Regions from separate parts of the Arthrobacter sp. SLBN-83 genome, predicted to be linked through region 3. Evidence: riboswitches for the same ligand, from Rfam matches in the RefSeq annotation. Region 3 holds a riboswitch; each other region holds the start of a gene.

Region 1 (5,153 bases), 1.3 Mb from region 3:
GCCAAATCGCCGGGCTGGAGCCGGCGGGCATCGCAGGGTCAGGGTTTGTCCAGGAGGCAGCCCGGGTGGGGGGTGTCGCTGGAGACCCACAGCGCTGAGGCGATTTCATCGGCAAGGTCGAAGTCCCGGGGTGAGTCGGAGCCGCCGATCCGCACTACCAGGGCGCCGCCGAATGGGCGCCGTCCCACCACTTCCACGTCAGCGTCGAGATCGATGTCCTGGGCGGCGAGGTACCGCAGCAGTTCAGGGTTGTCATCGCTGATCCGGGTGATCCGGCCGCTGTGGCCTTCGTCCAGTTCGGCGAGCAGGTGGGCACGCGGCATCAGCACCTGGCCGTCGGCAGTGGGGATGGGATCGCCGTGCGGATCCCGCTTCGGGTCTCCGAGCTTGGCCGCGACGCGTTCAATGAACGTGTCCGAGACCGCGTGCTCCAGCTGTTCAGCTTCGTCGTGGACTTCGTCCCAGCTATAGCCGAGGCGCTGGACGAGGTAAGTCTCGATCAGCCGGTGGCGGCGGACCATGGCCAGGGCCAGCCGCAGGCCGGCTTCGGTGAGGGTGACGGCGCTGTACGGTTTGTGGTCCACCAGGCCCTGGTCCTTGAGCTTGCGGACCATCTCGGAAACCGAGGAATTGGCCACTCCCAGCCTCTGTGCCAGCTGCGAGGACGTGATGGGCTTGTCCTGCCATTCAGTGAACGAATAGATGACCTTGACGTAATCCTCGATGGAGGATGAGGGCGCGCTGGTCTTCACAGGTCCAAGCCTACCGGTTGAGCTGTGGCGGCACGGTGCGCTGCGCCGGTCATGCCCTCACGGCGCGCCACGCCAACGTGAGGTAGGGAAGTTGGATCTGCTGGTCGGGGACGTACGCAAGGTGCTCGTGCAGGTACCAGTCCAGGTTGGCCAGGACCTTGGCCCTCGTTGCCTCATTGGCCCGCAGGTAGTAGCTGCGCGACTTGGTGAGCTCCATCAGGTCCCTGGCGGTCACGGTGTCCTGCCAGTGGGTGACGTGTCCTTCGAGCCCGTGGAATTCAGGCCCCACCACGGGTTTGTGGCCCGGCCGGTACACGTCACCTGCGTGCATGATCCGGGAAAGGCGGTGTACCCAGGGCACCGAGGTGTCCAGCTGGTTCCAGACCAGGCCGAGGGTTCCGTGCGGGCGCAGCACCCGGGCCAGCTCGTTACTTGCGGCCAGCGGGTCGCACCAGTGCCAGGCCTGGGCAACGGTAACGACGTCGAAACACGAGTCGGGCAGGCCGGTCGCCTCGGCGGTTCCCACCACAGCCCTGGCGCCCGGGCAGTGGGCCGTCAGCTGGGCAAGCATGTCCGCGGAGGGGTCGACGGCGGTGACGTCCAGTCCCAGGTCCAGCAGCAACGAGGTGAACTTTCCGGTCCCCGCGCCGACGTCCAGCGCGTCCTTGGCATCGGTGGGCACCAGCCAGCGGACCGATTCCTCCGGGTATCCCGGGCGGATGCGATGGTAGTGCCTGCCGCCGTCCTGGAAGCTCTGCCCGAGCTCCCGGCGCCGCCCGTGATCGAGCCTGGGGCCACCCCGAACCACGCGTGGCCTCCTTCTGTGCTGCCAGTGATCTCCCTTTGAATTTACCGCACGGACGGTCGCCGGTTGCTGCTGGAAGGGTGCACCCCTTCCCTGGAACTGCCTAGTCGTCGATGCAGGGCGCTGCGCCGGCCGTCCCCGGGGTGTTCGGTGCCCAGTGCGGGTAGGTGCGGGCATCGTTGGCGGGCACCCACCGGCCGGCGTCCACCACGTAGTCCCAGCCCAGCCCTTCGCTGCGCAGCGAGCGGATGCCCGTGAGGAGGCGTTCGGCATCCTCCAGCCGTGATCCGACGCCGAAGCTTGCCCGAAGCGAGCCGGACGGCAGGCCAAGGCGCTTCAGAAGGGGATGGGCGCAAAAGCGTCCATCGCGCAGGCCCACGCCGTGCTCGGCGGCGAGGTAGGCCGCCACCAGCCCCGCGTCGTAGCCCTCCACGGAGAAGTTGACCACGCCGATGGTGTCCGTTTCCGGGTTGCTGTCCTTGAAGATCTGGTGGACCGTGACGCCGTCAATGTCCTTCAGTCCCTCCACCAGGAAGGAACGGATGGCGGATTCGTGGGCATGCCACCGGTCCTGGTCCAGCGCCGCGATCACCTGCGTGGCGCGGGCCAGGGTGGCGGCTCCGAGGACGTTCGGTGAGCCCCCCTCATGGCGGGCAGGGCCGGTGGCCCAGCTGACGCCGTCGAGCTTTGCTTCCTTTACCGCGCCGCCGCCGGCAAGGTGGGGGACGCCCGCGTCCAGCCAGTCAGGGCGTCCCACCAGGACACCGGCGCCGAACGGTGCGTACAGCTTGTGGCCGGAAAACGCGAGGTAATCTATGCCGTCGTCGCTGATGTCCACCCGGCGGTGCGGTGCCAGCTGCGCCGCATCCACTACGATCCGTGCACCGTGCTGGTGGGCCAGCGTGGCCAGGGCCCGGATGGGAAGGATCTCGCCGGTGACGTTTGATGCGCCGGTGACTGCCAGCAGGCTGACCCCGCCCTGCTCCAGCTCGGCGCGGACAGCGTCGAGGGTGCCGGTGAGCGTGTCCGCGGCGACGATGCTCCGGTGCGGTACGCCCTGCCAGGGCAGCAGGTTGGCGTGGTGTTCGATGTCCAGGTAGAGCACATCGCCGGCGGGCCGGCCATCGCTGATGGGAAGGCAACCTGCCAGGAGGTTCAGCGAGTCCGTGGTGTTGCGGGTGAAGATGACCGAGTCGTCCGGGCGGCCCCCGACGAAATCGCGGACAATGCTGCGCGCGTTCTCGTAAACCGAGGTGCTGATCTGGGAGGCGTACCCTGCCCCGCGGTGGACGCTTGCGTAGTAGGGCAGGATCTCGTTCAGGTAGGCGGACACCACGGAGAGCGCGGGGGCGGAGGCGCCATAGTCAAGGTTCGCGTACCGCACGTGGCCGCCGGTGATGAGCGGCGCCTGGATTTCCGCGCCGGTGACCGCCGCGAGGGGCCGTATTGCGTGGCGTTCAGCAGCAACGGTGGCTTCGGTGATGGCGGGCTGGGGGGAGACGGTGGCAGTTGTCACAGAGACCTCACTTGAATACAGGACTCCGGCAAAGTGGAATCCGCGCTTGCCGCATCCGCTCCGGACCGGCCTGGTCGTCACCCGGGGCACCCCACCGCGAATGGAGGGTTGCCGGCCAGCAAACCGGGGTTTAGCGCTGGCACTCGTGACCTGGATAAAAGCGTAGGACATGCGGCGGCCAAGACTGAACCAGCAACGATTGTTAAGCCCTTTGTTACGCGCCGCCGAATAAACGACGGCGGACACCTCCTTTGGAAGGTGTCCGTCGTCGCTTTATTCGTTTTCCCACTGGAACGTCAACTGTTACAGCAAATCGTCCAGGTAAGGGTTCAGGCGGTGCAGCACCTCCGAGTGCAGGATGGAGTTGGTGGCCAGGGCGTTCCCGCCAAAGGGGCCGTCCTCGCCTTCCAAAGACGTGAAACGGCCGCCGGCCTCCACCACGATCGGCACCAGGGCGGCCATGTCGTAAAGGTTCAGTTCCGGTTCGCAGGCGATGTCCACGGAGCCCTCGGCCACCATGCAGTACGACCAAAAATCCCCATAGGCGCGGGTCCGCCACACGTCCTCGGTGAGGCCCAGGAACTCGTCGAGGTTTCCCCGTTCCTTCCATCCAGTGAGGCTGGAGTAGGAGAGGGAGGCATCGGCGAGGCTGGAGACGTTGGAGACGCGGAGCCGGGTGGCAGCCGCCAGCGACCTGCCCATGTACGCGCCCATCCCTTTTGCCGCCCACCAGCGCTTGCCCAGGGCCGGGGCGCTGACCACGCCCACCACCGGCTCGCCCTCGTCAACGAGGGCGATCAGGGTAGCCCAGACCGGAACGCCGCGGACAAAGTTCTTGGTCCCGTCAATGGGGTCGATGATCCAGCGCCGCGAACCGTGGCCCGTGCTGCCGAACTCTTCGCCCAGGACCGCGTCACGGGGGCGGGAACGTGAGAGCTGCCCGCGGATCGCTTCCTCGGCGGCCTTGTCCGCATCGGTGACCGGGGTCAGGTCCGGCTTGGTCTCAACGTGGAGGTCCAGGGCCTTGAAGCGGCTCATGGTCTGGTCATCCACGGAGTCGGCCAGGACATGTGCCAGGCGCAGGTCATCGTTGTAGCTCGAAGCGGGTTGGATCATGGTTCCAAACTACCGTCTGCCCATGCTTCTTCCGGGGAGAACGCGTCAGTTGACGCTGCCGAGCTCTTTGGTTTCCTGTGCTTCCATCCTTGGATCCGTGCCGAGCAGCCGCCGCAGCGAGGCGAGCCGTGCGGGACCAGTGGGACCTGCGTGTCCGTCCGCCACCCAGTCGTCGAGGCCGCAGTCCACTGCAGTTGCCGTGTGCTTGCAGCCCCGTTCGCAGTTCTCGATGCCGGGGGAGAGGTCCGGGAAAGAGCGCAGGATCCGGTCAGGGTCCACGTGGGCCAAACCGAAGGATCTGATGCCCGGGGTATCGATGATCCAGCTGCCGGCCGGCGCGTCCGCCAGGCGCAGCGCCAGGGCCGACGACGATGTATGCCGGCCCCGGCCGGTCACCGCGTTGACTCCGCCGGTGGCCCGCTCGGCCCCGGTCAACGCGTTGACCATGGTGGACTTGCCCACGCCCGAATGTCCGAGCATGACCGTGACCTGGCCGTCCAGGTGCGCGCGAAGCTCGGCCACGGCGGCGCTGTCCAACCGGGCCGAAAGGCCGTCGTCGGAGCGCGCATCGATGCCCGAGGCCTGGGCGTCAGCCGTCCGGCTGATGATCACCGGGAAGTCCAGGTGGGTGTAGTTGGACAACAGTTCCGCGGGGTCCTTGACGTCGGCCTTGGTGACCAGCAGGATCGGTTCGATGCCGGCGTCGTACGCGGCCACCAGGGCACGATCGATGAATCCGGTCCGCGGCTCAGGGTTGGCCGCCGCCACCACGATCACCAGCTGGTCCGCGTTGGCCACCACGGCACGTTCGATCGGGTCTGTGTCGTCGGCGCTGCGGCGCAGGAGCGTTTTGCGGTCCTGGATCTTCACCAGGCGGGCCAGCGTGTCCGGCGCTCCCGACACGTCTCCCACAAGCGAGACAAAGTCGCCGGCAACCACCGGCGAGCGGCGAAGTTCGCGGGCG
Region 2 (5,153 bases), 870 kb from region 3:
TCGCCCCACTGGGCTCCTACGATCACAATTGCTGGCATGGGATCCTCCCCCATTCGTTCGGGCTGCCCGGGTTTGCCACGAGGTGGCGGGCCCATGCAGCGCCGTTCATGAGAATGCCCCGAACATACCGGCCTTCACGCGGCCGCAGCACGGCACGGCGAAAGAAGAGTCCCGGGGCTCTTACCACCCAAGTTTAGCCGATGGGGCACTTTGTCCATTGTTGGCCCGCCGCGGCCCCTTATGCGGGAAGGGCCGCGGCGGCCCTGGTCAGAACCGCCGCGGCGCGCCGGTGCTGCTACTCGTCCTCCGCCTCCCCTGCGGGCCGGGACGTCTGCTCGGCGAGCGTGTCCCAGAAGGAGGTGTCGGCGTCGGCAATGGAACCGTCCGCAATGGCGGCGGCGGTGGACGTCAGCGTGGTGACCGTCTGCTTGATCAGGTAGCCGTTGCTGCGCTGGCCCAGCGCGTAGCCGTCCAGGTAGTGGTCGGACATGCCGCGCATCTCGAAGAGCAAGGTGGCGATGCCGTATTCCACGGAGATGCCGTTGCGGCTGATGGTTTCGGCGCTGCCGCCCTGGTACTTGCCCAGGTGGCCCCAGCCGGTGGAGTCGACGTTATTGAAGACCACGGCACCCAGCTGCTTCGACTTTTCGACGACGGCGGGATCTGCGTTGGGGGTGGTGGGGTACAGGATGGAGCCGGAGACCAGCTTGCCGTCACGCTCAGCACGGGTGCCCTGGTGGTGCAGGTCAATCATGTAGTCGATCCGGTACTTGCGCATCACGTTGTTGTGCAGCGCCTGGGTTTCCGGCTGGACCTTGGCCACGTGGTCGCGGTTCAGGTCCACGCCCTCCGCGTTGTAGCGGGTGAGGTGCCGGTCCCCCTTGGCGAGGTAGTTGTCCAGGGAGAAGTTCACGTCCCCCATGGCGCCATCGGCGTTGAGCATTGGCAGCACCAGGATGTTCACGCCCTTGAGGATGTCCGCCGATTTGCCGGTACCCAGGTGCTTGATGACCTCCATGGCACCCTCGGTGGTGAGCTGCTCGTTGCCGTGCTGCTGGGTCAGGTAAAGGATGGTGGGCTTGGCCGGATCGGAAATGTACTTGACCAGGTGGATGTCGCGGCCCTTCACGGTCCGGCCGATGACTTCCAGTTCCATGGCCGGCTGCTTGGCGTCCTGGTCCTTCAGGAAGGAAACCATCTGGTCATAGGTGGCCAGTTTCGTTGTAGTGATCTGGCCATTGCCGTCATAGCCGGGTCCTTCGCCCACCGCGTTTGCCAGCGGTGCCGGTCCCGCCACGACAGCGAGCGCCAGGGCCCCGGAAAGGGCAAGGTTCCTGAAGGTTTGCAGGGATTTGTTCACGCTGCGGTACCTCTTCTTTGAGTGTGATGTGGTGCATGCGAGTGGGGCAGCCAGCCGTCATTTCCCTCATTTGGCTGTGACAAGAGCCAACCAAGCTGGACAAAGTCTGTCAATACGCTGGACGAATTCTGTAAGGCACAAGGAGCCGCTCGATGGATGATTATTTTGGGCGCCAAGGGAAGCCGCCGAAATAAAGCGTGCAGGACTTGCCCGGACGCGGGCTTCTCGATTTAAGTGAGAGGGAACCATCCGGAGCGGCCGAGAGACCTGGCTCGATGACGCCGCAGCAACCACGGATCAGCAGATTTGTTGCTGCCCGAAGGTGCTACTGCCAGGACCGATGGAAAGAGAGATTCCAGCATGTCCCTGAACACTGACCACATCCGCGTAACCCACGCCGGGTCCTTGCCCCGAACCCCGGAACTCATTGCCGCCAACGCCGCCAAGGAAGCCGACGGCATCTCCCCCGAATTCCTTGAGCTCCTGGAGGCTTCGGTGGTGGACATCGTCCGGCGCCAAAAAGACCTGGGCATCGACATCCCCAACGACGGCGAATACGGCCACACCATGTCCAGTTCCGTGGACTACGGCGCCTGGTGGAACTACTCGTTCTCCCGACTCGGCGGCCTGGAGCCGACCAATGTTGACCGCTGGGCCGACTCGCAGGTGCACCGCTCCTCGCCGGGCCACATCGTCCTGACCTCCTTCCCGGACCGGCGGGACCGGCAGGCGTTCAACGAGGCGTACAACGATCCCTCCTCGGGCATCCTCACCCACCGCAAGAGCGTTGCCCAGCCCAAGATCGCCGGCCCCCTGACCTACACGGGCCAGGACCTGGTGGCGTCGGACATCAGGAACCTGAAGACGGGGTTGGCTGCCGCGGGCCTCTCCGACGGTTTCGTGGCCTCGCTCTCCCCCGGCTCCTGCGCAAGGGTGGCCAACGAGTACTACAAGTCAGACGAGGAACTGGTCTACGCCTGCGCCGACGCCATGCGGGAGGAATACAAGGCGATCATCGATGCCGGCCTCACCGTGCAGCTCGATGATCCGTCACTGGCCGAGAGCTGGGACCAGATCAACCCCGAGCCCTCCCTGGAGGACTACCTGAAGTTCATCCAGCTGCGTGTCGAAGCCACCAACTGGGCCCTCCGGGATCTTCCCCAGGAACAGATCCGGTTGCACGTCTGCTGGGGCTCCTGGCACGGCCCGCACACCACGGACATCCCGTTCGCGGACATCATCGGGTCGGTGCTGCAGGTCAATGCCGGCGCCTACTCCTTTGAGGCCGCGAACGTCCGCCACGAACACGAGTGGCGGGTCTGGGAGGACACCAAACTCCCGGAGGGCAAGGTCATCATCCCCGGGGTAGTCTCGCATGCCACGAACGTGGTGGAGCACCCGGACCTGGTGGCGGACCGCATTGTCCGCTTTGCCGACGTCGTGGGCAGGGAAAATGTTATCGCCTCCACCGACTGCGGCCTGGGCGGCAGGGTCCACCCGCAGATAGCCTTTGCCAAGCTGGAAGCACTGGGCGAGGGCGCCCGCCGCGCCACCAAGCGCCTCTGGTAAACGGCCGGCCGTGCCGCCGCGCCGGCTGTTCCTTCCGTCACCGGAATGGGGCAGCCGGCGTTTCGCTTCCGGGGGCTTGCTAAACTGGAGCAGGCCGGCGAGGTCCGGCCCACCCCAACCAACCGCTGCTGATGCGTCGCGCCTCCCCGCGCCCTCATCCGGCCGCGGCAGCAACGCCAATCCCCGCAGGAGAACCAGCACTTCATGACAGCCCTGGCCCCCGAAACTTTCCACGAACAGCTCATGAGCCGCCGCTACGAACCGAGCGTTGCAGCCGTCAACGAACTGTGCGATTCCCTGCAGGAGGCCAAGCCCGGAACTGTGGTCCCCTACGTCGACCCCATGCACGACGTCGAGGAATGCCGCATTATCAGCCTCTACTCCAACATCGGCGAGGCAGATCCCTCCGGTTTCATCACCGCCGGAGACCAGGACGCCGCCACCCGTATGCTGGGCATCCAGTGGAAGCTGGGACTGCGCCCCGAGTTCGTGATGCCGTGGAACGTCCACCCGTGGCACGTCCCCGGCGAAGCCAACGGCAAGTTCACCCCGGACCAGGTCCAGGCCGGCCTGAAGCCCCTGCTGAAGTTCCTGGCCCTGGTGCCGCGTGCATCGGTCATCGTGGCGCACGGCACTGAAGCCAACCGCCTGGCAAACCTGCTTTTGAAGACCGAGGTCCCCCTGCTGTGGCGCCGCGGCCTGAAGACCTACAAGGTCCGCTCGCTGAGCGGCCGCGCGTTCGCCGGTTCCCCTGCACGCCAGGAGGAGTTCCTCGAGGACATGCGCACGGCCTACGCAGACGCCATGGCCCGCACCGGCATCGCCCGGAAGGCCTAGCGGACCAACGCGCGACGGCGGGTGGTGACTTTCACCTGAAAGTCACCACCCGCCGTCGTCATTTAAGCACGTGGCGCTTCACTTGCCCTCGATGGCCGCTTTCGCCTTGGGATCCGAGTCGTTGAGGAACTTCTCGATCCGTTCCGGCTCGTCCGCCTCGCCAATGGCCGAGGACGCCCGCCCCAGGGAGTAGAGCGCCCGCAGGAACCCGCGGTTGGGCGCGTGCTCCCATGGGATGGGTCCCACGCCGCGCCAGCCGTTGCGGCGCAGCGCGTCCAAGCCCCGGTGGTAGCCCACCCGTGAGTAGGCGTAGGAGTCGATGGTGCGCCCTTCCGACCATGCTTCCTCGGCCAGGATGGCCCAGAGCAATGAGGAGGTGGGGTGCTTTTCAACGAGGTCCAGTGCTTCGTGCCCGGCCTCCAGCTGTGCGTTGACCTCGGTCTCGGCGGGCAGGAGCGTGGGCTCCGGCCCCATCAGGTTCCGGCGGAACTCGTCCGACATCTAGAAGGTCTTTCCGGCCGAACCGAGCTGCTTGGTGGCTTCCACCACGCGGGCTGCCAGGCCGGCTTCGGCGGAGGCGCCCCAGACGCGGGGATCGTAGGTCTTCTTGTTGCCCACTTCGCCGTCCACCTTCAGGACGCCGTCGTAGTTCTTGAACATGTGGTCCGCCACGGGACGCGTGTAGGCGTACTGGGTGTCGGTGTCGATGTTCATCTTGATCACGCCGTAGGAGACGGCGTCAGCGATTTCCTGGTCGGAGGAGCCGGAGCCGCCGTGGAACACCAGGTCGAACGGGTTTTCCTTGCCGATCTTGGCGCCCACCTGGGCCTGGATGTCCTTGAGGATCTCCGGGCGGAGCTTGACCCCACCGGGCTTGTAGACGCCGTGGACGTTGCCGAAGGTCAGGGCGGTGATGTAGCGGCCGTTCTCGCCGGCGCCCAGGGCGTCGATGGTGGCCAGGGCGTCCTCAACCGTGGTGTACAGCTTGTCGTTGATGGCGTTCTCCACGCCGTCCTCTTCACCGCCGACGGTGCCGATCTCCACCTCGAGGATCATCTTGGCAGCAGCGGTGCGCTGGAGCAGGTCGCGGGCGATGCGCAGGTTCTCCTGCAGGGTCTCCGCGGAGCCGTCCCACATGTGCGAGTTGAACAGCGGGTTGCGGCCGGCCTTGACCTCGGCCTCGGAAGCCTCGAGCAGCGGCAGGACGAAGCCGTCCAGCTTGTCCTTGGGGCAGTGGTCCGTGTGCAGGGCGATGTTCACGTCGTAGTTCTTGGCAACCTCGCGGGCGAACGCCGCGAAGCCCAGGGAGCCTGCGATCATGTCCTTCGTGGAGGCGCCGGACCAGTAGGCTGCGCCGCCGGTGGAAACCTGGACGATGCCGTCCGAC
Region 3 (5,153 bases):
TGCGTGAGCAGCTGGAACAGCGAGGCCATACCCAGGTGGTTGACCACCACAAAGACGATGGCCATCCCGCGCAACAGGTCAACGCGCGAGTCCCTGGTGGAAGGGTCCTGGTAGCTCCAGGCCGTGGCTGCGGTGATCCTGCGCGGAACCTGCCACAGGGCCACCAGGAGGATGGCCATGGCGGCGGCAACAGTCCAGGCAGCAGGCCCGGAGAGGGTGTTGGCGCGGACATAGGTGGTGGGTGCCGCATCGGTGACAGGGCCGGTCACCATCGGCGAGGCCTTCAGCCGGTCCGCCGCCGCTTTGGCAATCTCCGGGCTTCCAGTGAGCAGCCAGCTGATGCTCGCCACACCGGTGTCCCTGGTACTGGTGCGCTCATCCCACACGACGGCGGCCGTGCGTGCGAACTCCGGGGAGGTGGCAGTTGCCACCACCTGGTCCCACCAGCCGGTTTTGATGTCGACTTCGGGCGCCCCGCCGGTTGACGGGCTGTAAAACGCCGAGGTCTGCAGGAGGAAGGGCTTCCGGTGCCCCTCGGCGTAGGTGCCATAGAAGTTTTCGCCACCGGACGCCGTCAGCATCTCCTGGAGCTCGCCGGCGCGGGGCACAGTGTTGACGGCGGCCCCGCCGGCCGTGTCGTCATGGTAGGCGGACAGACCCACCCAGTCCACGGCGTCGTCGCCGGGGTAGTACGGTGCGTAGGCGCTGTCACTTCCGTTCCAGGTCCCGTCCCCGTTCGTGTCCAGCAAGGCGAACCCCTCGCTTCCCGGCTGCGGCGCATTCCGGTTCCGGTCAAAGGGGTAGTCCTTGCCCAGGTAAGGTGCCCACACCATGGCGACCCGGCCGCCGTCGTCCTTCTTGAATGCCTTGGACACCGCCTGGAAAGCCTGCCGGTAGGCGGCGGGCTGCTGGCCCCAGCCCACCCAGCTGGTGTTCATGTCAGGAGCGAACCGGACCAGCAACTGCCCCTTGAACCCGGAGGTGAGGACCTGCACCTGCTGGGCGAAGGCTTCGGCCTCGCTGGTGCCGAGCTGGTCCAGCGGCACCGACGGCTTCACCGTGAGCAGGGCATGTGCACCTTTGGCTGCGGCCTGCTGCAGGAAGCCGTCGATGTCGTTCCGTTCCGAATCGCGGAAAGGAAAGGTGATGTCGTGGCCGAAGACGGCGGGGCTGGCGCCCAGCCGGTCGCTGAAGCCTGCGGCGGTGTCCTCGCCCCACTCAAGCACAGCACCCAGCCACGGCTTGCCCTTGTCCGGTTCCGCCGGGGCCGCCTGCGCCGGACCTGCCGGCGCCAGCACGGCCAGGAAGGCGATAACGATGGTTGCCAGATAGGCGACGGCGGAACGCGTACGGTTCCGCCACTTGGCGTGGTGGTGCGATGTGACTGCCCGCATGTTGCAAGGACCCCCCGGTACTCATTGCTGTGGAGACGGGGCTGCGCCCCCGGTAAGACTTTATCGGGCGGGCGGCCTTCGCGTGTCGCCTGGGCGCCCGGCGAATTACGGAACGTGACGACGGCGGCCGTGCGGCTTGGGAGGAGAGGTGTTACGTTTTTGGGGAGTAATGAGTACCGGCGCCAAGCCCTGACTGGCCGGTCGGCAACCCTCCCTTTCGCGGCGGGGTGCCTCAGGTGAATACTCGGCATATCGACCCATTCGAGCTGCAAGCGTGAGAGAAGGAGATCCGTCGTGTCCGACGCACCCGCCCCTGATGAGAGACTGTCCTACCGCCTGATTACCGGCGCGGACAACCGTGAATTCTGCGAGCGGATCTCCGCTGCACTCGCCGACGGGTACGTGCTGCACGGCAGTCCCGCAGCCACCTTCAACGGCACCACCGTCATCGTGGCGCAGGCCATCGTCCTTCCGGCCGCCATCGCCTCGGCGGATGCCGCCGTGGCCACTGCCGTGGACGAGCTTGAGGGCGAGTTCGACGGCGAGGGCCACGCATGAGCTACGCCGGAGACCTGACGCCGCAGGAAGCCTGGACCAAGCTGGAGCAGGGTGCCGTCCTGGTGGATGTCCGCACCGAGGGCGAATGGGCCCACATCGGCATCCCTGACACCAAGGCCACGGACAACGACCCCCTGTTCATCCAGTGGACCTTCCCCGGCGGTATCCCCAACCCGGACTTCATCAAGGACCTGACGGACCAGGCACCGGAGGACCCGCACACGGAACTGGTGTTCCTGTGCCGCTCCGGCAAGCGCTCCATCGCTGCGGCCACCGCCGCCACCCAGGCAGGTTTTACCGCCTACAGCGTCCTTGAGGGCTTCGAGGGCGATCCCGACCGCTTCGGCGAGCGGACCGTCAATGGCTGGAAGAACCGCGGCCTGCCCACCAACCTCGGAAAGAACTAAGTGAGCTTCAACCAAGACGCCCCCGGCTGGAACCCTGATACGCAGGCCGTCCGCGGCGGGCTGGACCGCAGCAACTTCCAGGAAACGTCGGAGGCCATCTTCCTCAACTCCGGCTTCGTCTACGAATCCGCGGCGGCCGCCGAACGTGCATTTACCGGCGAAGACGAGCGCTTTGTCTACTCCCGCTACGGCAACCCGTCCGTGGCCACCTTCCAGGAACGGCTCCGGCTGCTGGAAGGCACCGAAGCATGCTTCGCGACGGCCTCTGGCATGTCCGCGGTGTTCACGGCCCTGGGTGCCCTGCTGGCAGCGGGCGACCGGGTGGTGGCCGCACGCTCGCTGTTCGGTTCCTGCTTCGTGGTCCTGAACGAGATCCTGCCCCGGTGGGGTGTGGAGACGGTGTTCGTGGACGGCCCGGACCTGGACCAGTGGCGCGAAGCGCTCTCCAAGCCCACCACGGCCGTCTTCTTCGAATCCCCGTCCAACCCCATGCAGGAAATCGTGGACATCGCCGCGGTCAGCGAACTGGCGCACGCCGCCGGGGCCACCGTAGTGGCAGACAATGTCTTTGCCACTCCCCTGCTGCAGCGCTGCGGTGATCTTGGGGCGGACGTCATCGTCTACTCGGGCACCAAGCACATCGACGGCCAGGGCCGGGTGATGGGCGGTGCCATCCTGGGCACCAAGGAGTTCATCGAGGGCCCCGTGAAGCAGCTGATGCGCCACACCGGCCCCGCACTTTCCCCGTTCAACGCCTGGGTGCTGACCAAGGGCCTGGAAACCATGGGCCTGCGCGTCAACCACTCCTCCGCCACGGCCCTCCGGCTTGCCGAGTGGCTGGAGGAGCAGCCGGCCGTGAGCTGGGTGAAGTATCCGCTGCTGAAGTCGCACCCGCAGTATGGGCTGGCGGCGAAGCAGATGAGCGCCGGCGGGACGGTCCTTACCTTGGAGCTTGCTCCTTCGGGTGGGCGCTCCGGCAAGGAGGCTGCCTTCGCGCTGCTGGACGGGCTGCGGATCATCGACATCTCCAACAACCTGGGCGATTCCAAGTCCCTGATCACCCATCCCGCCACCACCACCCACCGCGCCATGGGGCCGGAAGGACGGGCGGCCATTGGGCTTAGCGATGGCGTGGTCCGCCTCTCCGTGGGCCTTGAGGACCCGGACGACCTCATCCGCGACCTGGAGCAGGCCCTGAAGCAGATCTAGGTTGTCGACGCGCTTTCCCGTTTTCGCGGCGCAGATTCCCGGGCGCGGCTTAAATGCGGGCCGCGAAAGGGAACCAGCGCGTCGAAAAGGAAGCTGCGGGTCGCGGACTGGCAAGCCACGGGCTGCCGGTCAGGACTGGCGGACCCGCAGCAGCTCGGGCACGGCCTCGACATCCGAGAGGTCAAGGGCATCGCGCATGGTGACCCTGGCAGCGTGCTTGACCACCGCACCGAAACCCATGTCATCGGGCTGCGCCACCAGGGCTTTCTCGCGCACACGGCGCTGTTCGGCGGCCCCTGTTCCGCGGGCAATGATGTCCTCCACACCCTGCCGGGCCAAAGCCAGCTCTCCCTGTTCCTGCAGGACTGGAGCCAGGTAATCCACCAGCGAACGCGCCACATCCGCGGCCGGGGCGGGGCGGAAGTTGCCGAAGTCCAGGAGCTCGCCGCTGAGCCCTTCGCTGCTGCCCTGCCAGGAAGCCATCCGCAGCAGGACCGTGGGAACGGGTGCAGGATCAACGTCCTCACGCCACTCCCTGCCGGCGGATTCCACCAGTGCCCGGACCAGCACGGCAATGAGGGCGGCGTCCTCCGCCCTTAGGCAGACGTCCGCCACCCGCACCTCAACCGTGGGGTGGTTGCGGGACAGCCGTGCGTCAAAGTAGAGCATTCCCTCGTCCAGCATCACACCGGTATCCAGCAGCCGGGTCACCACCCTTCGGTAGGCAGGGTAGGTGCCGTAGATGCCTGCCGGCCCAGCCGTGGGCCATCGGTTCCAGGCCTGGGTCCGGTAGCTTTCGAACCCGGTGGGCACGCCGTTCCAGAACGGTGAATTGGCGCTCAGCGCCGTCAGCACGGCCAGCTTGTCCCGGATGCGGTCCAGGACGGCCACGCCTTCGTCCGGCGATTCGATGTAGGTGTGCACGTGGAAGCCGCAGGTCAGCTGCTCCTGGGCAGTGAGGCCAAAGCGTTCCAGCATCCTGGCGTAGCGCGGGTCCGGGGTTGTGTGGCTCGGGGACGCCACCGGCGAGGTGGCGAGGGCCGCCACCCTGGCACCGTGCTTCCGGGCCGCCTGGTCCGCAAGGGCACGGCCGGCGCGGATCTGTTCCAGGAGGCTGCCGTAATCCAGGCACGGCCGGGTCTGCGTCTCGATCTGCTCAAGCTTCAGCTCGGCACTCAGGCCCAACTCGTCGTCGTGATCCCCGCGGGTCCCGGCGTGATGGGTGTCCGGGTCCAGGGGGAGATCGTCCGCCGCAACGCGATGGCTGGCCAGGAGGGCGTCAGCCAGCGCAAGCGGTTCTCCGGACTCCGGATCAACGATCAGGAGTTCTTCCTCTACGCCGAACGTACGCATACGAACATTCTGCGGCAGCGCCGGGGCATTGGAACTGTCACACGCGGTTCATGACGAACCGTGAATGCCTAGTCCTGGAAGTACTCCACCTTGGCGCCGATGGTGTTCAATCGCTCCGCCAGGTCCTCGTAGCCGCGTTCAATCACGTAGATGTTCCGCAGTTCGGAGACACCGCGGGCGGCAAGCATGGCCAGCAGCAGGCAGGCCGCCGGACGGAGTGCGGGCGGGCAGC
Region 4 (5,153 bases), 2.7 Mb from region 3:
ACCCGCCAGATCCACGCCGGCCAGGAAGTGGACAGTGCCGCGGGAGCCCGTGCGCTGCCCATCTACCAGACCACATCCTTCGTGTTCCCTACGGCCGAGAGCGCAGCAAACCGCTTCGCACTGTCCGAGCTCGCGCCCATCTACACCCGCATCGGCAACCCGACGCAGGACGCCGTGGAACAGCGGATCGCCAGCCTTGAAGGTGGCCTCGCTGCGCTGCTGCTGAGCTCCGGCCAGGCCGCCGAAACATTCGCGGTGCTCAACATCGCCGAGGCAGGGGACCATATCGTGGCCAGCCCCAGCCTCTACGGCGGTACCTACAATTTGTTCGCCCACACCCTGAAGAAGTTCGGTATTTCCGTCACGTTCGTGGACGATCCCGACAACCTGGACCAGTGGCGCAACGCCGTCCAGCCCAACACCAAGCTCTTCTTCGGTGAAGTGGTCTCCAACCCGCGCCAGGACGTCCTGGACATCGAGGGCATCTCCGAGGTCGCCCACCAGGCCGGCGTGCCCCTCATCGTGGACAACACCCTCTCCACCCCATACCTGATCCGCCCGCTGGAGTGGGGAGCGGACATCGTGATCCACTCAGCCACTAAATACCTGGGCGGCCACGGTACAGCCATCGCCGGCGTGATCGTCGATTCCGGTAAATTCGATTTCAGCAAGGACCCGGAACGGTTCCCAAGCTTCAACACCCCGGATCCCACCTACAACGGGCTGGTCTACGCCCGGGACCTGGGAGCCGACGGCGCGTTGGGGGCCAACCTCTCCTACATCCTCAAGGCGCGCGTCCAGCTCCTGCGCGACCTGGGCTCGGCGGTCTCGCCTTTCAATGCCTTCCTGATTTCCCAGGGCCTGGAGACATTGAGCCTGCGGGTGGAACGCCACGTGGCCAACGCCACCGAGGTGGCGCGCTGGCTTGAGGCAAGGGACGACGTCGAATCGGTCGCCTACGCCGGGCTGCCATCCAGCCCCTGGTACGAGCGTGGCCGCAAGTACGGCCCCAAGGGTACGGGCGCCGTCGTCGCCTTCAACCTGGCCGGCGGAGCGGAGGCGGGCAAACGCTTCGTCGACGCCCTGGAACTGCACTCCCACGTGGCCAACATCGGCGACGTGCGCTCCCTGGTCATCCACCCGGCGTCGACCACGCACAGCCAGCTCTCGCCCGAGCAGCAGGCGGTGGCCGGGGTGCACCCGGGACTCGTCAGGCTTTCCGTGGGTCTGGAACACATCGACGACATCCTGGCCGACCTGGAAGCAGGCTTCAGGGCTGCGAAAAGCGCCTAGAAGCGTAAAGCACGACGCCGGGCCTCCACTTGGGCGGTAAGGCGGGGCGGGCAGCAAGCCGGGAAGTCATAACCAGTCACACTCTTGGCTTGGACCGGGTGGTGTTTCGTACACTCGATCCAGGTCATGAGTGCCAGTGACAGCCCCGGCTTGCTGGCCGGCAACCCTCCTTCCGCGGTGGGGTGCCCCGGGTGAGGACCTGGCCTGCCGGTCAGACGACGGCAGGCAAGCGCGTAGAAGAGGTCTGCCATGACGGTTACCGTCGCCCCAACCACCATCCCCGAACACGGAATTGTCCGCTACGCCTCCATTGGGGGACTGGAGCTCGAGGCCGGGGGATACCTGCCCGACGTAACGCTGGCCTACGAAACCTGGGGCACCCTCAACGCGGATGCCAGCAACGCCGTCCTGATCGAGCACGCGCTCACCGGCAGCACCCACGTGACCCGCGGTGACACCGACGAAGAAGGCTGGTGGGAACAGCTGGCCGGCCCCGGCGCCCCCGTGGACACCAACCGTTTCTTCGTGGTGTCCATCAACATCGTTGGCGGCTGCTACGGCTCCACCGGCCCCTCCTCGCCCGCCCCCGACGGAGCGCCCTGGGGCTCGCGCTTCCCCCTGGTCACGCTGCGGGACAGCACCGTGGCCGAGGCCCGGCTGGCAGACCAGTTGGGGATCAAGAGCTGGTTCGCGGTCCTTGGCGGCTCCATGGGCGGTGCCCGCGCACTGGAATGGGCGGTGACCTACCCGGAAAGGGTTCAGCGCTGCGCCGTGATCTCCGTGGGTGCGGCGAGCACTGCGGAGCAGATCGCCTTCGCCCAGGCCCAAACCCTGGCCATCCGGCAGGATCAAAACTTCAACGGCGGCGACTACTACGGCGGTCCCTGCCCTGAACAGGGCCTGGCCCTTGCCCGGCGCATCGCCCACATCACGTACAGGTCCGCCGCGGAACTGGAAGGCCGCTTCGGCCGGTCAGCCCAGGCATCCGAGTCGCCCCTGCAGGGCGAAGTGTTGGCAGCCCGCGGCCGCTACCAGGTGGAAAGCTACCTGGACCACCAGGGCAATAAGCTCGTGAAGCGCTTTGACGCCAACAGCTACATCGCCCTGACCGAAGCGCTGATGAGCCATGACGTCTGCCGCGGGCGGGGGACCCTGGCCGAAACCCTGGCCGGTACTACTGCACGCTTCTTCGTGGCCGCCGTCGACTCCGACCGGCTCTACTTCCCAAGCCAGTCGCGGGAGCTTGCGCAGGCGCTGCCCGGCGAGGTGGACGTCCACATCATCCAGGCGCCCATTGGCCACGACGGATTCCTTACCGAGATCGGCCAGCTGGGGCCGCAGCTCCGGAGCAGCTTCCTGGCCTAGTACCACCCAGCAAACCACCAGCAATGTGCATCCCTGCAGATGCCTTCTGCACTAATGGGCGTTGAGGTTGCACGGGCAGGCAGACCATACTCATCGAAGCCGCTTTTCGTGGTGTACATCACACGCGGCTGCCATCGACTGTCCCCATGGTGTCGACGACGACGCCGAAGGAGTTCGCATGAGTACGGAACGCTCCGCCGCAAGGCGCACCGAGGAAACCGACGTCAAGGCATCAGGCCTGAAGAAGGTGGTGACGGCCTCCATGGCCGGCACCGTCGTGGAGTGGTACGAGTTCTTCCTCTACGCATCGGCCGCCACCCTGGTGTTCGGAAAGGCCTTCTTCCCCAACGCCGGGACCGAACTGGACGGCATCATCGCCGCCTTCCTTACCTACGCCGTCGGCTTCGTGGCCCGTCCCATCGGCGGCATCGTCTTTGGCCACTTCGGCGACAAGTTCGGCCGCAAGCAGCTGCTGCAGCTGAGCATCGTCCTGGTGGGAGTCTCCACCTTCCTCATGGGCTGCCTGCCCACATTCGCGCAGATCGGCTACTGGGCTCCGGCGCTGCTGGTCATCCTCCGGTTTGCGCAGGGCTTCGCTGTTGGCGGGGAATGGGGCGGCGCCGTCCTCCTCGTGGCAGAGCACAGCCCCAGCAAGTCCCGCGGGTTCTGGGCCAGCTGGCCGCAGTCAGCGGTGCCCCTGGGCAACCTCCTCGCCACGGCCGTGCTGTTCGTCCTGTCCTCCACCCTGACCCAGGAAGCCTTCCTCGGATGGGGCTGGCGCGTTGCCTTCTGGCTGTCCGCGGTGATCGTCCTGATCGGCTACTACATCCGGACCAAGGTCAACGATGCCCCCATCTTCCTTGAGGCCCGCAAGGAAGTGGACGCCGGCCATAAGGGCTACGGCGTGGCCGAGGTCTTCCGCCGCTACCCGCGCGGGGTCTTCACCGCCATGGGCCTGCGCTTCGCGGAAAACATCCTGTACTACCTGGTGGTGACGTTCTCCATCACCTACCTCAAGACCGTGGTGCAGGCGGACACTACCCGCATCCTCCTCCTGCTGCTCCTGGCCCACGCCGTCCACTTCGCCGTGGTGCCCATGATCGGCAAGCTCTCGGACCGCTTTGGCCGCAAGCCCGTCTACATGGCCGGCGCCGTCATGGGTGCCACGTGGGGCTTCTTTGCCTTCCCGATGATGGACACAAAGAACGACTTCATCATCCTGGCGTCCATCATGATCGGCCTGGTGTTCCACGCCTTTATGTACGCCGGCCAACCTGCCATCATGGCGGAAATGTTCCCCACCCGGATGCGCTACTCCGGCGTCTCCCTGGGCTACCAGGTGACCTCGATAGTTGCCGGCTCCCTGGCCCCCATCATCGCCGCCTCACTTCTGGCCACCTACAAGTCCTCGGTTCCCGTGGCCGTCTACCTGCTCATCGCCTGCGCCATCACCGCCGTCGCGGTCTTCTTCCTGAAGGAGACCCGCGGCGTCTCACTCCACGACGTGGATGCCGCCGACGCCCAGGGCACCGCCGACCTGTTGGCCGCCAGCAAGAAGTAGGGGTCCCATGAAAGCCGCCGTCCTGTACGCAACCGTCCCCGCCACTGGAGACGCCTCCGGTAAACGCAGCTACGCCGACGCCCGGCCACTGCTGGTGCAGGAGCTCCAGCAGCCGGAGCCCCGGGCGGGTGAACTGGGGGTTGCCATCACCTATTCGAGCCTGTGCCACTCCGATCTCTCCGTGGTGGACGGCTCAAGGGTCCGGCCGCTTCCCATGGCCCTGGGCCATGAGGCGGTGGGGCGCGTAGTGTCCGTGGGCCAAGGTGTGGAGGACGTGTCCGTTGGCGACCACGTGGTGTTGGTGTTCGTACCCAGCTGCGGCCATTGCCGGGCCTGCCTGGCCGGCCGGCCCGCGCTTTGCCACCGGGCAGCTGAGGTGAACGGATCCGGTGACCTGCTCCATGGTCCGGCACTGTTGCGGACGCCGGAGGGGGAGCGCATCAACCATCACCTGGGTGTCTCGGCCTTCGCGGATTACGCAGTGGTTGCGCGGGAATCAGTGGTGGTGATTGACGACGACGTCCCGGACACGGTCGCGGCAATGTTTGGTTGCGCCGTGCTCACCGGAATGGGCGCGGTGTTCAACACGGCGGGAGTCAGCCAGGGACAGCACGTGGCAGTGTTCGGCCTGGGCGCGGTGGGCCTTTCCGTCGTCATGGCGGCACGCCTGGCCGGAGCTGCCAGCGTGATTGCCATCGACCCGAACCAGGGAAAACACCAGCTGGCCCGTGATGCCGGTGCCACCGCGGTGGGTACGCCGGACGACGCCGGCCGGCTGATTGGCGAAGCTTCGGGCGACGGAGTGGACGTTGCCATCGAGGCGGTGGGCTCGGCAGGGGTGATCGCGTCCTGCCTGGAGCGGGTCACCCGGGGTGGGGCGGTGGTCTCGGTGGGCCTTCCGCATCCGTCCGCCGAGTTGACCGTCCCGGCCCTC

Evidence for each region. A riboswitch is a leader RNA that binds a small molecule or an ion and turns the genes downstream of it on or off. The one in region 3 is predicted to bind S-adenosylmethionine.
Region 1: it holds a riboswitch for S-adenosylmethionine, as region 3 does, so the genes downstream of both, FBY30_RS13905 (aminotransferase class V-fold PLP-dependent enzyme) here and FBY30_RS07815 (DUF1737 domain-containing protein) in region 3, are expected to answer to the same signal.
Region 2: it holds a riboswitch for S-adenosylmethionine, as region 3 does, so the genes downstream of both, FBY30_RS03735 (cobalamin-independent methionine synthase II family protein) here and FBY30_RS07815 (DUF1737 domain-containing protein) in region 3, are expected to answer to the same signal.
Region 4: it holds a riboswitch for S-adenosylmethionine, as region 3 does, so the genes downstream of both, metX (homoserine O-acetyltransferase MetX) here and FBY30_RS07815 (DUF1737 domain-containing protein) in region 3, are expected to answer to the same signal.

What each region holds. Positions count from the first base shown of each region.
Region 1 is NZ_VFMX01000001.1:2,973,582-2,978,734, forward strand. Features, by position in the region: gene FBY30_RS13895 (metal-dependent transcriptional regulator) at 39-752, opposite strand; gene FBY30_RS13900 (class I SAM-dependent methyltransferase) at 802-1,560, opposite strand; gene FBY30_RS13905 (aminotransferase class V-fold PLP-dependent enzyme) at 1,661-3,073, opposite strand; SAM riboswitch class IV at 3,111-3,224, opposite strand; gene hisN (histidinol-phosphatase) at 3,377-4,189, opposite strand; gene rsgA (ribosome small subunit-dependent GTPase A) at 4,235-5,153, opposite strand, start outside.
Region 2 is NZ_VFMX01000001.1:840,876-846,028, forward strand. Features, by position in the region: gene FBY30_RS03725 (adenylosuccinate synthase) at 1-38, opposite strand, end outside; gene FBY30_RS03730 (M14 family zinc carboxypeptidase) at 296-1,360, opposite strand; SAM riboswitch class I at 1,603-1,707, shown strand; gene FBY30_RS03735 (cobalamin-independent methionine synthase II family protein) at 1,721-2,929, shown strand; gene FBY30_RS03740 (uracil-DNA glycosylase) at 3,134-3,766, shown strand; gene FBY30_RS03745 (DUF3151 domain-containing protein) at 3,845-4,267, opposite strand; gene fbaA (class II fructose-bisphosphate aldolase) at 4,268-5,153, opposite strand, start outside.
Region 3 is NZ_VFMX01000001.1:1,712,287-1,717,439, reverse strand. Features, by position in the region: gene opgC (OpgC domain-containing protein) at 1-1,394, opposite strand, end outside; SAM riboswitch class IV at 1,560-1,675, shown strand; gene FBY30_RS07815 (DUF1737 domain-containing protein) at 1,689-1,952, shown strand; gene FBY30_RS07810 (rhodanese-like domain-containing protein) at 1,949-2,359, shown strand; gene FBY30_RS07805 (O-succinylhomoserine sulfhydrylase) at 2,360-3,568, shown strand; gene FBY30_RS07800 (glutamate--cysteine ligase 2) at 3,698-4,921, opposite strand; gene FBY30_RS07795 (UDP-N-acetylglucosamine 1-carboxyvinyltransferase) at 4,990-5,153, opposite strand, start outside.
Region 4 is NZ_VFMX01000001.1:4,369,956-4,375,108, reverse strand. Features, by position in the region: gene FBY30_RS20460 (bifunctional o-acetylhomoserine/o-acetylserine sulfhydrylase) at 1-1,293, shown strand, start outside; SAM riboswitch class IV at 1,416-1,531, shown strand; gene metX (homoserine O-acetyltransferase MetX) at 1,543-2,658, shown strand; gene FBY30_RS20450 (MFS transporter) at 2,837-4,219, shown strand; gene FBY30_RS20445 (alcohol dehydrogenase catalytic domain-containing protein) at 4,227-5,153, shown strand, end outside.